One region of the Vibrio sp. YT-19(2023) genome, then DNA from elsewhere that is predicted to be linked to it. Evidence: riboswitches for the same ligand, from Rfam matches in the RefSeq annotation. Region 1 holds a riboswitch; each other region holds the start of a gene.

Region 1 (4,705 bases):
ATGCAGAAATTGGTGAAAATCCATGTTTCTTGCTAACTGACCATATACCGATGCCGAAAAAGTCTTTTAACAGCTTAAAGCGCCTTGGCACAGAGAAGATCAGCTTAGGTCCTAAGATGCTTTTCGCTTCTCAGTGTGTAGTATTGATCCACAATGAGTTGGACATACGCGAATTCTAGTTATTCGCGCACACGTTGCTAGATAATGAAAGAGGACTCTATTGAGTCCTCTTTTTGTTTCTATAGTAATGCTAAGTTTACTTACCACCAATGCTCAAACGAGCAAAACGAACGTCTGGCGAGAAGAAAGTTCGGCTATCGTTAATTAGCTGAGTATCACCTACTGCCTCAACTTCTTGCAGCATATTGTAGAAGTTACCCGCTACCGTGATCCCACGAACTGGTTGAATGCGCTTACCATCACGGCACAAGAAACCACTCGCGCCAAATGAGAAATCACCACTCACTGCATCCGCACCAGAATGGACACCTTGAAGTTCGACTAACTCTAGGTACTCACCCGCTTTTACTTCTGACGCACTGCTGTTACCCGTCGCAATCACTTTGTGATTCGCTGATACGTCTAGGCTCGATTTTGCACCGCGAGCGGCACTTGCTGTCGAGACTGCGCCCAAGTAACTTGCGGTCTGGCTGTTGTGTAGCAAGGTTTTCAACTCACCATTAGCAATCATGACATTATCTTGAGTAGCGAAGCCTTCACTATCAAAACTCGCGATTGCCATACCATTTGGCATGTAAGCCGTATCAGTAAAGGTAATTAAATCAGTCGCAACACGTTGACCAAGCTTGTCACCCAGTGGCGTAATGCCTTTCATCGCGCTTACGCCAGAGAAAGCACTGCCGAAAGCACCGAATAAACTTGCTAGCGCATTGATGTGGAAGATAGCAGGGTAGTTACCCGTCGCAACCGGTGCGCCTTCAAGAAGATCGCGAGCAAGGTTGTAGCCACCCTCGATACAGTAAGCTGGATTCAACTCATCAAAACGGCGACCCAGTGACATTCTACCCGCCATTGACTGTTTGCCGTCTTTTTCAAACAAGGTATACGCGTAACAAGTGAACGAGCGCTCGAAGTGTTGACACAATGTGCCTTGAGTATTGGCAATGATCAGTTGTGTTTCGCCATCGCTGTAACCATTGTAAGGTGCGCTAGAGGCGTGAGGCAGAGCCACTACGCCTTGCTCAAGAGCGAGAGACAGTTCGATTTTTTCGTCAACAGAAGTTGTATCTTCTTGCGCAATCTCAGCAACATCAGTCGCGATTTGACTGTTCACGCAACTAATCGTCTGATGTTCATCTTGCTTGGAAAAGCGAGCGCTTTGCAGTGCGTTGGTCAGCATCAAATCCAAGCTTGGTTGCTCTAACGACTCAGAATAGCTTGTTGCAACACGCGCATCTTTCACAACACGAACACCCAGAACTTGGCTTGAGCTTACTTTGTACTCATCCAGCTTTCCTTGGTTCGCTTTCAAAGAAAAGCTACTGTTACGGTTTACAATGACGTCCGCTTCTGCACCTTGGCGTTTTGCTTCTGATAGGACGTAATCAACCGCATTAAGAAGTTGTTGTTCTTGGCTCATTAGTTACCGCCTCCTACCAGAATGTTATCTACTTTCAGCGTTGGCTGACCGACAGTTGTTGGTACTGAACCACTCACGGAACCACACATGCCCGGCGCAAGCGCCATGTCTTTGCCGACCATGCTGATTTCTTTCAACACTTTTGGACCCGTGCTGATCAGCGTTGCTGTTTTCAGAGGCTTGGTGATTTTGCCATTTTCAATGAGGTAGGCTTCACGAACAGCAAAGTTAAACTCACCCGTACCCGGTTGAACAGAGCCACCGCCCATCTTCTTCGCATAGATACCACGTTCGATGCCTGCCAGCATGTCATTAAGTGAATGCTCGCCCTCTTCGATAAAGGTGTTACGCATGCGCGAGGTTGGTGCGAACTTGTAATTTTGACGACGACCAGAACCCGTAGGCTCATAACCTGTCTTCATGCCACCCATTTTATCGACCATGAAGCTGGTTAGCTTACCGTCTTTGATCAGTTGAGTGCGCTGAGTCTTCATACCTTCATCATCAATGTGAATCGAGCCCCATTCGTTGGTCATGGTGCCATCATCGACTGCATTCACTGCGGTGTGAGCAACCATTTCGCCCATCTTGTCGTGGAAGACTGATGCTTTCTTCGCAACTGAAGTGGTTTCTAGCAAGTGACCACATGCTTCATGGAAGATAACGCCGCCAAAGCCGTTACCAATCACCACCGGCATTTCACCCGATGGACAAGCATCCGCGCCAAGTTTTACTAACGCTTGCTGCGCGATAGTTTGACCTAGCTCTTTGGCATCAAGCTGTTCACTGAATTCCCAACCAGCAAGAGCGCCAGGACCTTCCATACCAGAAGACTGCTCATTACCTTTTTGCGCGACAGTGTTACCAGCAACACGAATGTAGTGGCGAGTATCGTCAACGTGTAGGCCTTCTGAGTTGAAGATAGACACTTGCTGTTCGCGCTGAAGCACGCTGCCAATAAACTGGCTGATATGTTCACTCTCTGCACGTGCTGCTTGGTCAACTTTCAATAGAAACGCGATTTTTGAATCTAGGTTAGCATCCTTACCTAGCGGCATGCGGCAACCATGTTGTATTGGGTAGCGGTTCAGATTGAGAGAACCTGCTGACGCGATTTGCTCACGCTTATCTTTTGCAGCAAGCAGTGAGGTTACGCGTTTAAGTTCAGTTTCATCTGTGCTGTTGGTGTAACCGTAAAGCACTTTATGACCGAAGAAGAGACGAATACCGATACCAAAATCGATACCCGAGTTAACCTTGTCCACCTCACCAGATGCGATCTGGACAGTGTTGGTTTGGTGATGTTCAACGAATAGTTCAGCGAAATCAGCCCCCAAAAAGAGCGCATGATCGATCACTGACTTCGCTGTTACAGAATTAAGCATGAAGTCTCCTTGCTCGATGATCGTCTTAGCCTTCCTAATTAACTGTGAAAAAGTTCAACAAAGTTAAATTGGCAACACGTTAAATTTTAACAGTTTTTTAACCTTGTTTTGTGCTAATCCTTGCTTAACGAGACCACGATTATTTATTAAATATTCCAGGTTCTGCTCATTCACCAGAGCGTTGCACTAGTAAATTCCACCCAGCAAACCATTTAGGTGCTTACTTTATCACTCACCTCGCATAATTGAATACTCATTATAATGACGCTCAAAAAACGTATCCCTTCCGCAATGGTCCTGCTATCATCCGAACGAAATAGTCGGGGGGCCACACGACAAGTGTTGGCTGAGATCGAAATTCGAGACCCGTTGAACCTGATTCAGTTAGCACTGACGTAGGGAACTATGCACACTTTGCCTTTCGTCGCCCCTCTTAGGTAAGCGATAGCGATCGAAAAATCGATCTATCTGCAATGGTCAAAGTCAGTTCCTATACGTCTTGTAGTAGGAGCGACCATGACGCAGCAATCACAACCTCATTCACATCAAACGCCAGCCTTGCCTACCCCTATCGTATTGACCATCGCGGGCTCAGACAGTGGTGGCGGTGCAGGTATTCAAGCTGACATCAAAGCGATGTCCGCAACTGGTAGCTTTGCCTGCTCAGTGATTACCGCCATCACCTCACAAAACACTCAAGGCGTCTCTGCGATTTTCCCAATTCCTCTCGACCATGTAGAGAGTCAACTCGATGCGGTATTCACCGACCTCAACATCGTTGCAGTAAAAGTGGGCATGCTGGCCGATTCCAACATCATCAAAGTCGTTGCTGACAAAATTAAACAATACCAGCCAAAACACCTCGTGATTGACCCTGTAATGGTGGCCACCAGCGGCGATCTATTACTGGAACAGTCGGCAATCAGCACTTTAAAAGAAGAATTGATTCCGCTCGCAGACATCATTACCCCTAACCTACCCGAAGGCGCAGCATTGACGGGTAAGCCAATGCCTCAATCAGAATCTGAAATGAACGATATGATTACCGACCTTCGTGCGCTTGGCGCCAAAGCTATTCTGCTCAAAGGCGGTCACCTTGAAGAAAATGAAAACAGCAACGATCTGCTTATCATGCAAGACAGTGCCGAGTTAATTAGCGCCAAGCGATTTCCAACCAAAAACACCCATGGCACAGGCTGTACACTTTCTTCCGCCATTGCGTCTTATCTTGGCCAAGGCAACAACCTACACAAAGCGGTGCACCTGGGTAAGCAGTACATCAGCCAAGCTATCGCGCACGCTGATGAATTGGATGTAGGTAAAGGCCATGGCCCTGTGAACCACTTTTTTGCGGGTCATACTTATGTTCGCTAACGCGATTGGCATTCAGCTTTCCGATGCTAGTCTGCGATACAAAGACAGCCAAACACCAACGCTAGCAGGGTTGAGTATGACTATTCCTGCTAATCAATGGACAGTGTTACTTGGTCGCAGTGGCTGCGGAAAAACGACGATCCTTCGTTATCTAGCGGGTTTGTTAGACGACAAAGTCGAATGGCATGGCGAGTTAACGACCACGGATGGCATCACCTTACACAAGCGTATTGCCTACATGGCGCAGCAAGACTTGTTGCTGCCGTGGTTGAATGTGTTAGACAACGTCTGCCTCAGTTCTCGATTTTCTCAAGAGCAAGCACCAGAACAAAATAAACAACGTGCA
Region 2 (4,705 bases), on a different contig from region 1:
AGCCCAAAAACACCAACCAAAACCGGCAAAACCAGTGTCGATGCAAATAGCTTAAGCAGTAATGATTTACCAATAAATTGGCGACGCGAAAGTGCGTGCGCTACTGGAATGGCAAAGCCAACACTGAGCAATGTGGAAAGAAACGCTTGGTAGAAACTGAACTTGGTGACATGTTGATAGTACGGGTCGCCCCATACCACAGACACATCAAGTGAAGGGGCTTGAACAATCAAAGCACCTAGGGCAGAAATAACAAAGGTCGCGATGATCATCGCGACCCCTAAACCTATTTTTGGAACAGAATTCAAAGGTAAAACCTATCTCATTCAGATGAGGATGGAAACGTCAGCTAAAACGTCAATGCGCTTTGCCATTCGCGAATCCAAGACTTACGCATTTTTGCCACTTCATCAGCACTAAAGCTCAACGACTTGCTTGGAACACTCAAAGTTTCAAAACCTTTAGGTAACTCAACGTCAGTGACTGGGTACATCCAGTTACCCGTTGGCATCGCCGATTGGAACTCATCACTTAAAATGAAACTCATAAATTGATCAGCAAGTTCTGAATTTTTTGCCCCTTTCACTTTGGCGGCTACTTCAACTTGCATGTAGTGGCCTTCAGCAAAATTCGCCGTAGCAAACTTCGAATCGTTTTCCGCAATTAAGTGGTACGCAGGTGAAGTGGTGTAAGAAAGCACTAAATCGGACTCACCATTGAGGAACATAGAATACGCCTCAGACCAACCTTTCGTGACCGTTACGGTTTTGCTCGCTAGCTTCTGCCACGCTTGCGTCACATCGTCGCCATAAATAGATTTCATCCATAGCATTAAGCCTTGGCCCGGCGTTGAAGTCCGCGGATCTTGGTAAATCACTTTCAGATCGTCGCGCGTTTCCACCAGCTCTTTCATGCTTTTCGGCGGATTAGCCAGTTTCTCTTTGTTGTACACAAACGCGAAGTAGCCGTAATCGTACGGTACAAACGTCGTGTCACTCCAACCGTTTGGTAACACTGTGTTAGCCGTATCCACATTGTGCTCGGCAAGCAGACCGGTTTTCTTCGCTTCTGCCATCAGATTGTTATCCAAACCTAATACGATGTCCGCTTTGCTATTACCGCCTTCAAGACGAAGACGATTCAGAATCGACACACCATCGTCCAACGCTACGAAGTTAACGTCACAGCCACATTTTGCTTCAAAAGCTTGCTCGATTTTAGGACCCGGCCCCCAATCTGCGGCAAAAGAGTCGTAGGTATAGATGGTTAATGTGTTTTCAGCGGCAAACGCTGAAGTAGAGGTGATTGCAGCTAGGGCAATCAGATTTAGAGTAGGTTTCACTGCTCGCTCTCCATGAGTATTTCAGAGAAATAAGTTGAGCGGCACAGGGTTTGAGGCGGCTATTAAGGACTTCCAATATCCAGACTCAATTCCTACGCCAGCATTATCTGGTTCAGGTAATACGGGTCCCTAGTTAAACACTTAGGTCTCAGCGCCCCAATGCATTGATTGACTCAATGCTAAATGGGTTTGCTCCCCGATGAGTTGGATGGATTGTAAAGGTATTTGAGTGGTTACACAATCAGCTCACGAGCGCTGGTCATAACCCCAACGAGGCACCAAACCTTGCTCAATACCTAAGTGGTCAAGAATTCTCGCCACCATAAAATCCACTAAGTCTTCAATACTCTTTGGCTGATGATAGAAGCCTGGAGCTGCTGGCATGATGGTGACGCCCATTTGCGACAGTTTGTGCATGTTCTCCAGATGTAGCGTTGAAAATGGTGTTTCGCGAACCACGAGCAACAACTGCCCGCGCTCTTTCATTACTACATCAGCGGCCCGTTCGATCAAGTTGTCCGACATACCATGTGCTATGGCTGCAACGCTTCCCGCAGAGCATGGGCAAACCACCATTTGCTTGGGTGCAGCAGAACCAGAGGCAACCGGCGAGAACCAATCGTCTTTACCGCAAACGGTGATGTTATTTCGATTGCAGTTCAGGTGCTCTACCAATGCTTGCTGCGCTGCTTCTGGACCACTTGGCAGCTTAAGATTATGCTCGGTTGCCATCACAACACGAGCTGCCGAAGAAATCAGAACGTAGACATGATAATCCGCCGCAACCAAGCATTCTAAAAGACGAAGGCCGTAGGGAGCACCAGAAGCGCCCGTTAATGCCAACGTGATGGCTTTTTTATGAGAGGGTTGTGTTTTGTTTTGCATATCAATCAGGCTTTTTGTTTTAACTGCTCAAGAAGTTTTCCGTGAATACCACCAAAGCCACCGTTGCTCATGACTAGAATTTGGTCACCTGGTCGCGCACGTTCGACGATCTTGGCTACAAAGTTATCTATATCCGCATCGACAAACGCTGGCTGTGTGCATTGGTCGGCAATGTCTTGCACAGACCACTCGATATTATCTGGCTGGAACAAGAAGACTTCATCTGCACTGTGTAGTGACTCTGCAAGTGTGTTTTTGTGTACGCCACGCTTCATGGTGGCAGAACGCGGCTCTAACACAGCTAGGATGCGTTTTTCACCTACCTTGTTACGCAAACCACCGACAGTAAGTTCAATTGCCGTTGGGTGATGCGCAAAATCATCGTAAACCGTCACACCTTGTTCTTCACCTTTCAGCTCTAAACGGCGCTTGGTATTGATGAAACGCCCTAATGCCTGGCAAGCAAGATCCGGAGTGACTCCAACATGTCGTGCAGCAGCGATTGCCATCAGCGCATTATCCACATTGTGGTCACCCACCAAATTCCATTCGACGGTACCAACCTTCTCGCCTTTCAACGCAACGTCAAATTTTGAGCCATCAAGCACTAATTTGTGCGCTTGCCAGTCACCATTCTCACCAGAGAACTGTTTTTCTGTCCAGCAACCACGCTCTAATACATCCGCCAAAGCTTGGTCTTGCTTCGGAGCTAAGATTAAGCCATTGCCGGGAACCGTTCGCACTAAATGATGGAATTGGCGCTTGATCGCCTCTAGATCATCGAAGATATCAGCATGATCGAACTCAAGGTTATTCATGATTAAAGTGCGAGGATGGTAATGCACAAACTTAGAACGCTTATCGAAAAAAGCACTGTCATATTCGTCCGCTTCAACGACAAAAAACATGCTTTCACCCAAACGAGCAGACACTCCGAAGTTACCGAGTACCCCACCGACTAAGAAACCCGGTTGATAACCACAATCTTCAAGTATCCAGGCAAGCATGCTCGACGTGGTCGTTTTCCCATGTGTACCCGATACCGCCAATACCCACCGATCATGCAGCAAAAACTCGTTGAGCCACTGCGGACCAGAGGTGTAGCGCATGTTAGTGTTGAGCACATGCTCGACACAAGGGTTGCCACGGCTCATCGCATTACCAATCACCACAAGATCTGGTTGAGGGTCGAGTTGAGACGGGTCAAAGCCTTCAATAATTTCAATACCTTGAGACTCAAGCAGTGTGCTCATTGGCGGATAAACGTTGGCATCAGAACCAGTGACTTTATGTCCTAATTGGCGCGCTAGAATCGCTGCGCCGCCCATAAATGTGCCACAGATACCCAAGATATGAATGTGCATAAACTAAACCTTGTAATGCGTTTTTTAATGCTTTCATTATCGCGATTACCGCCTGAAAAGCGAGTGACTTTAGCCTTCTTCTTGCAGTCCCTTTCACAAATATGACAAGGTTGAACACAGACTGTACAACCTCTTGCTTACTGATGAATCCCTCAAACAAGTCTACAAATAAATTGAGATCTCAAACAGTTACTTCATTACCATTAAAAAGATCTGCGACTTAAACTTACATCCAGCGCAATCGTTTAACATCCATAAAGAGATGCTCACTTGCGCACTACCCCCAATGAAATGAAAATGTAAGGATTAACCATGTCAGGACTGCGCACCCTAGGCGAGTTCATTGTCGAAAAACAAGCGGATTTCCCCCACGCTAGCGGTGATCTATCATCCCTTTTAGCCTCCATTCGTTTAGCTGCAAAAATCGTTAACCGCGAAATCAACGCAGCGGGTCTCGGTGATATCACTGGTGCTGTAGGTACGGAAAATGTCCAAGGTGAAGATCAGCAAAAGCTCGATGTTTACGCGAACGATAAGTTCAAAGCCGCGCTCGAAGCTCGTGATCAAGTGTGTGGCGTTGCCAGTGAAGAAGAAGACGAAGCAGTTGCGTTCAATAAAGAACTCAACCAAAACGCCAAATATGTAGTACTGATGGACCCACTTGATGGCTCTTCTAACATCGATGTGAACGTCTCTGTTGGTACTATCTTCTCGATTTACCGTCGTGTTTCTCCAATCGGTACTCCACCAACTGAAGAAGACTTCCTACAACCTGGTCACAAACAAGTGGCTGCGGGCTACGTAATTTACGGCTCCTCCACCATGTTGGTATACACAACTGGTAACGGCGTAAACGGCTTTACTTACGACCCATCTATCGGCAGCTTCTGTCTTTCTCATGAAAACATGATGATTCCTGATGATGGTAAGATCTACTCCATCAACGAAGGTAATTACATTCGTTTCCCTCAAGGGGTGAAGAAGTACATCAAGTACTGCCAAGAAAACGTGCCAGAAGACGGTCGCCCATACACTTCTCGCTACATTGGCTCGCTGGTTGCTGATTTCCACCGCAACCTACTGAAAGGCGGTATCTACCTTTACCCAAGCACAC
Region 3 (4,705 bases), on a different contig from region 1:
ATACAAATATAAATCGCTTTCGACGGTTGCTTAGCACATGCTTCTACCGACAAAGCAGAACGGTAATAGAGCACAAATGAACTCTCATGCTCAGAGTCATAATCATCAATGAGATCAGTCGTTATGTGTGTGATCTGTTGGCCGCGAACAAGCTGAATAGATTGAGTTGGGCTCACACCCAACTCAATGTCTTCGATGCTAAAACCCTGTTCTTTCGCCAACAACAAACATTGTTGAACTAAACCAGTCAGTTCAATCAACGATGACGGAATAAGGATTTTGCTCATTAGTCACTTACCTCGGCATGTGCTGCTGGGTGGTATAGCTCAGAACCTGACTCTCTAAATTCTTGCGATTTCTGACGCATCCCCTCAAGAGGGTCATCCAGCATTTTGATTGAGATAGCTTGGTCCGCAGCAACTTGCTCAGTGTCTTTCGCATATTCTCGAACCTCTTGCGAGATCTTCATCGAGCAGAACTTTGGCCCGCACATCGAACAGAAGTGAGCAACTTTTCCAGACTCTTGAGGCAAGGTTTCGTCATGGAAAGCGCGCGCGGTATCTGGATCGAGTGACAAGTTGAATTGGTCTTCCCAGCGGAACTCGAAGCGAGCTTTAGAAAGCGCGTTATCACGAACTTGTGCACCAGGATGTCCCTTCGCCAAATCCGCGGCGTGCGCAGCAAGCTTGTAAGTTATCATGCCTACTTTCACGTCTTCTTTGTTTGGTAAACCAAGATGCTCTTTAGGAGTTACGTAGCAAAGCATCGCACAGCCATACCAACCAATCATCGCAGCGCCAATGCCTGAAGTAATATGGTCGTAGCCAGGAGCGACGTCTGTCGTCAATGGACCAAGGGTATAGAAAGGAGCCTCATGACAGTGCTCTAACTGCTCTTCCATGTTCTCTTTGATCATATGCATTGGAACATGACCAGGACCTTCGATAATCACCTGTACGTCATATTCCCATGCAATCTTGGTTAACTCACCAAGAGTACGAAGCTCTGCAAATTGCGCTTCGTCGTTAGCATCGGCAACCGAACCAGGACGCAGACCATCACCGAGAGATAGTGCGACATCATACTTAGCACAGATTTCACAGATCTCTCGGAAGTGGGTATATAAGAAGCTTTCTTGGTGATGCGCTAAACACCATTTCGCGATGATAGAGCCACCACGAGAAACGATGCCAGTAACGCGTTTTGCAGTCATTGGCACATAACGAAGTAGTAAACCGGCATGGATAGTGAAGTAGTCAACGCCCTGCTCTGCTTGCTCAATCAGGGTATCGCGCATCACTTCCCAGTTAAGGTTTTCCGCAACACCGTTCACTTTCTCAAGCGCTTGGTACATTGGAACGGTACCGATCGGAACCGGACTGTTACGTAGAATCCACTCGCGAGTTTCGTGGATGTTACGTCCAGTAGAGAGATCCATAACGGTATCTCCACCCCAACGTGTCGCCCAAACGAGCTTCTCTACTTCTTCCTCAATCGAAGAAGTGACCGATGAGTTACCGATGTTGGCGTTCACTTTGACCAAAAAGTTACGTCCAATGATCATTGGTTCGGATTCTGGGTGGTTAATATTGGAAGGGATAATAGCGCGACCTTCGGCGACTTCTTTGCGCACGAATTCGGCGGTAATATCTTTTGGTAGGTTCGCTCCGAAGCTTTGACCCGGATGCTGTTGATTCAGCACTTCATCGCGATACTTGGCACGCCCCATGTTTTCACGCAGCGCGATATATTCCATTTCTGGGGTAATAATACCTTTGCGAGCATAGTGCAATTGAGTCACACAATGGCCATCTTTGGCACGTCGAATACGTGGTAGATTACCGTAACGAAGATCGTCTAGTGTTTCGTCTTCTAAGCGTTCTTTGGTGTACACCGAGCTTACTTCATCAAGTAGCTCAGTATCGGCGCGCTCTTCAATCCACCCTTCTCTCAGCTTAGGTAAGCCGTTATAGAGGTCTATGGTGTGCTCTGGATCTGTGTATACACCCGACGTATCGTAAACGCGTACTGGCTCATTAGGTTCGAATATAGGCGCTTCTTTTGTGCCCCCAATAAGGCTATCAGCGAGTGATATTTCACGCATTGGCACACGAATATCTGGACGTGAGCCTTCTACGTAGACTTTGCTTGAATTGGGGTACGGTTGTACCGAGAGTGTATCAATGAACTGTTTTGCTTCCAGTCTCGCTTGTTTGCGACTCGACATAGCATTTTTCCTTGCTTTGTTATACTAGATAAAAAGTAATTGGATAAAAATGCTTGGCGGATAGATGCGACAAGAGGAGTCAAATTAAGGCTAGTTAAAGCTTACGATATTTGCCTGTAACAACATTCGACTTTTGATAGATCAACCAGAAAGAACTCCGGTGTGAATATCTTCTCTTGTTCCCTTCGCAGATTCTAATCTGATCAGGTTCAACGGATCCCGAATTAACGGTCTCAGCCTTATGGCACTCCGACAAGTGATGTCAGTATATAAAAACGGCTTGGTGAAACCAAGCCGACCTGTTCAATTTTTAACTACTTTGCTAGCTGCGCATCAATAATTGAAAGCCTATCCACGCAGCTGAAATACTTAACACGACATTCAACAATACGTTCAACCCCATCTTAAAGAAAGCGCCCTGCTGCATAAGCAACACATTATCCATCGAGAAGGTGGAAAACGTCGTTAGTGCCCCTAAAAAACCCAAGCCAATCACTTGTCGCCAAGGTTCCGTTGCCAAAAGTTCACTATCGAAAGCTGCTATCAATAAGCCCATCATAAATGAGCCAACAACGTTAACGGTTAACGTACCATATGGAAAACCACGCCCCAATAAAATGACACAAAGTTCAGAAATTAAGTAACGAGAACATGCACCAAATGCACCACCCAATGCAATAAAACCCAAAACGGATAGTTGTCCCATAATTCCCCCAGAAAAGTTAATGGCGACATTGTAATCAAATTTACGGCAATAGTGATTATACAATCTTAGAATTCAGCAAAGTATAGCGCTTAAAACTTATCAAGATTTTAAAAGTTACAGGAGTCACTTTACTTCGATGTAGCCCATCAAACCCGTCTTCATGTGTTCGATCACATGACAATGGTACATCCAACGTCCAGGGTTATCTGCAACAAATGCCGCTTTCGCACTGCCGTTATTTCCAAGCAAGACCGTATCGGTATGAAACGGTTCGTCGAGTTTTTTGCCATCTAACTCAAGAACCGTAAATGTGTGTCCATGAAGATGAATAGGATGATGATATTGGGTGACGTTCTTTAGGTTGAAGATATAGGTTTTTCCCATCTCCAATGTTGAAAGCGGCGCTGGAATATTATCTTTGCTCATTCCCTCCCAAGCCCGTTTGTTCATCAGCCAGAACTTAGGTATCGCTTTGCCCGATTTATCAGCAGGAGTGATCGCCCCCTCCCACTCAAACACATAATCGATTTGCTCTGCATTTTTCAAATCGAGAGCTGGCACAGGGTTGAGAGGTAATAAAGGCAGTTTCTGGTTGCTCGGCAAGTCAGACTCAACAACGTCAAACTCGCACAAAGGGAATGGGAAGCGTCCTTTCATTTGACGCACATAAACACGTGTTCCAGCCTTCGGAGCAATCAATCCGATATCTAACCTCATTCCTGGACCAATTTTGTGCTGAGTGAGCTTATAAGGCGTTTTAACAGGATTACCATCTATAGCAATAACCCAAGCCTCTGCCCCTTCTATAGCGATCGGGTAAGTAATGGTATTATCGACATTAGCAATTCTTAATCGCGTAGTGGCATTCTGCTTCAGCGCATAAACAGGCTCATGGACACCATTGACGCTACTCCACTCTCCGGGAGTCCCCATACGTGCACTCAAGCGCGGCACCATAAGGTTCTTCCATTGTCCTTGCTTGTCTAAATGCCAATGCTTTAGAACTATTTCCTGTTCTTCATCAAATAGAACAGGCTCAGCCTCTTCAACGATAATTAGCCCAACTAAGCCCTTACCAAGCTGCTTCACACTATTCATATGTGGGTGATACCAAAATGTGCCCGCATCTGGTGGTGTAAATTCATAAACGAATGTTTCACCCGGCATGATAGGCAACTGGCTTAAGAAAGGTACACCATCCATTTCAATAGGGATTCGCAAGCCATGCCAGTGGATTGTAGTCGGCTCTGAAAGCTTGTTAGTAAACCGAATTATAACTCTCTCGCCTTGGCGACAACGAATCGTAGGCGCTGGAATCGAACCATTAAATGCGAGTACGTCTGTGTTAAACCCAGGGACCAATTCTGCAGTAGAAGGCTCTGCAGTAATATCGTATATATATTGCCCCTGCTTATTAGTGCTCCTAGATAGAGAACATGCAGGTAGAACGGTAAGCGCGGAGATTGCTAAGGATGATTGAAGAAAGCGTCGACGAGATATATCCATACATAGTTACTCATTAATCCAGATCGGTTGAGTGTAACTAAATATAAATAGTGATTCCCCTTTATTATTAAAATTTCGGGCCACTGATCATTACAGCTAACTGTAGTTTCGTTCGTTCAGTAGATTAAATGCTGCCAAAGTACAGCAGAAAGCCATACTTACGGGATAAGAGTAGAAATAAGCTGTAATAATGAGAAGAAACCAGATACAAAAAAGGCTCTGACCTAAGTCAGAGCCTGATATATGGCAGGGGTGGAGAGATTCGA

The links. A riboswitch is a leader RNA that binds a small molecule or an ion and turns the genes downstream of it on or off. The one in region 1 is predicted to bind thiamine pyrophosphate.
Region 2: linked by a shared signal. The riboswitch ahead of thiB (thiamine ABC transporter substrate binding subunit) and the one ahead of thiD (bifunctional hydroxymethylpyrimidine kinase/phosphomethylpyrimidine kinase) in region 1 are both predicted to bind thiamine pyrophosphate.
Region 3: linked by a shared signal. The riboswitch ahead of thiC (phosphomethylpyrimidine synthase ThiC) and the one ahead of thiD (bifunctional hydroxymethylpyrimidine kinase/phosphomethylpyrimidine kinase) in region 1 are both predicted to bind thiamine pyrophosphate.

What each region holds. Positions count from the first base shown of each region.
Region 1 is NZ_JAWOQN010000028.1:52,236-56,940, reverse strand. It holds gene trmY (tRNA (pseudouridine(54)-N(1))-methyltransferase TrmY) at 1-179, shown strand, start outside; gene R7E78_RS18620 (TldD/PmbA family protein) at 257-1,600, opposite strand; gene R7E78_RS18615 (TldD/PmbA family protein) at 1,600-2,985, opposite strand; TPP riboswitch at 3,297-3,404, shown strand; gene thiD (bifunctional hydroxymethylpyrimidine kinase/phosphomethylpyrimidine kinase) at 3,502-4,359, shown strand; gene R7E78_RS18605 (ABC transporter ATP-binding protein) at 4,349-4,705, shown strand, end outside.
Region 2 is NZ_JAWOQN010000016.1:58,542-63,246, reverse strand. It holds gene thiP (thiamine/thiamine pyrophosphate ABC transporter permease ThiP) at 1-308, opposite strand, end outside; gene thiB (thiamine ABC transporter substrate binding subunit) at 350-1,342, opposite strand; TPP riboswitch at 1,415-1,551, opposite strand; gene R7E78_RS13635 (flavin prenyltransferase UbiX) at 1,589-2,227, opposite strand; gene mpl (UDP-N-acetylmuramate:L-alanyl-gamma-D-glutamyl-meso-diaminopimelate ligase) at 2,233-3,591, opposite strand; gene fbp (class 1 fructose-bisphosphatase) at 3,904-4,705, shown strand, end outside.
Region 3 is NZ_JAWOQN010000042.1:54-4,758, reverse strand. It holds gene R7E78_RS21525 (thiamine phosphate synthase) at 1-287, opposite strand, end outside; gene thiC (phosphomethylpyrimidine synthase ThiC) at 287-2,227, opposite strand; TPP riboswitch at 2,391-2,489, opposite strand; gene crcB (fluoride efflux transporter CrcB) at 2,550-2,933, opposite strand; gene R7E78_RS21510 (multicopper oxidase family protein) at 3,057-4,439, opposite strand.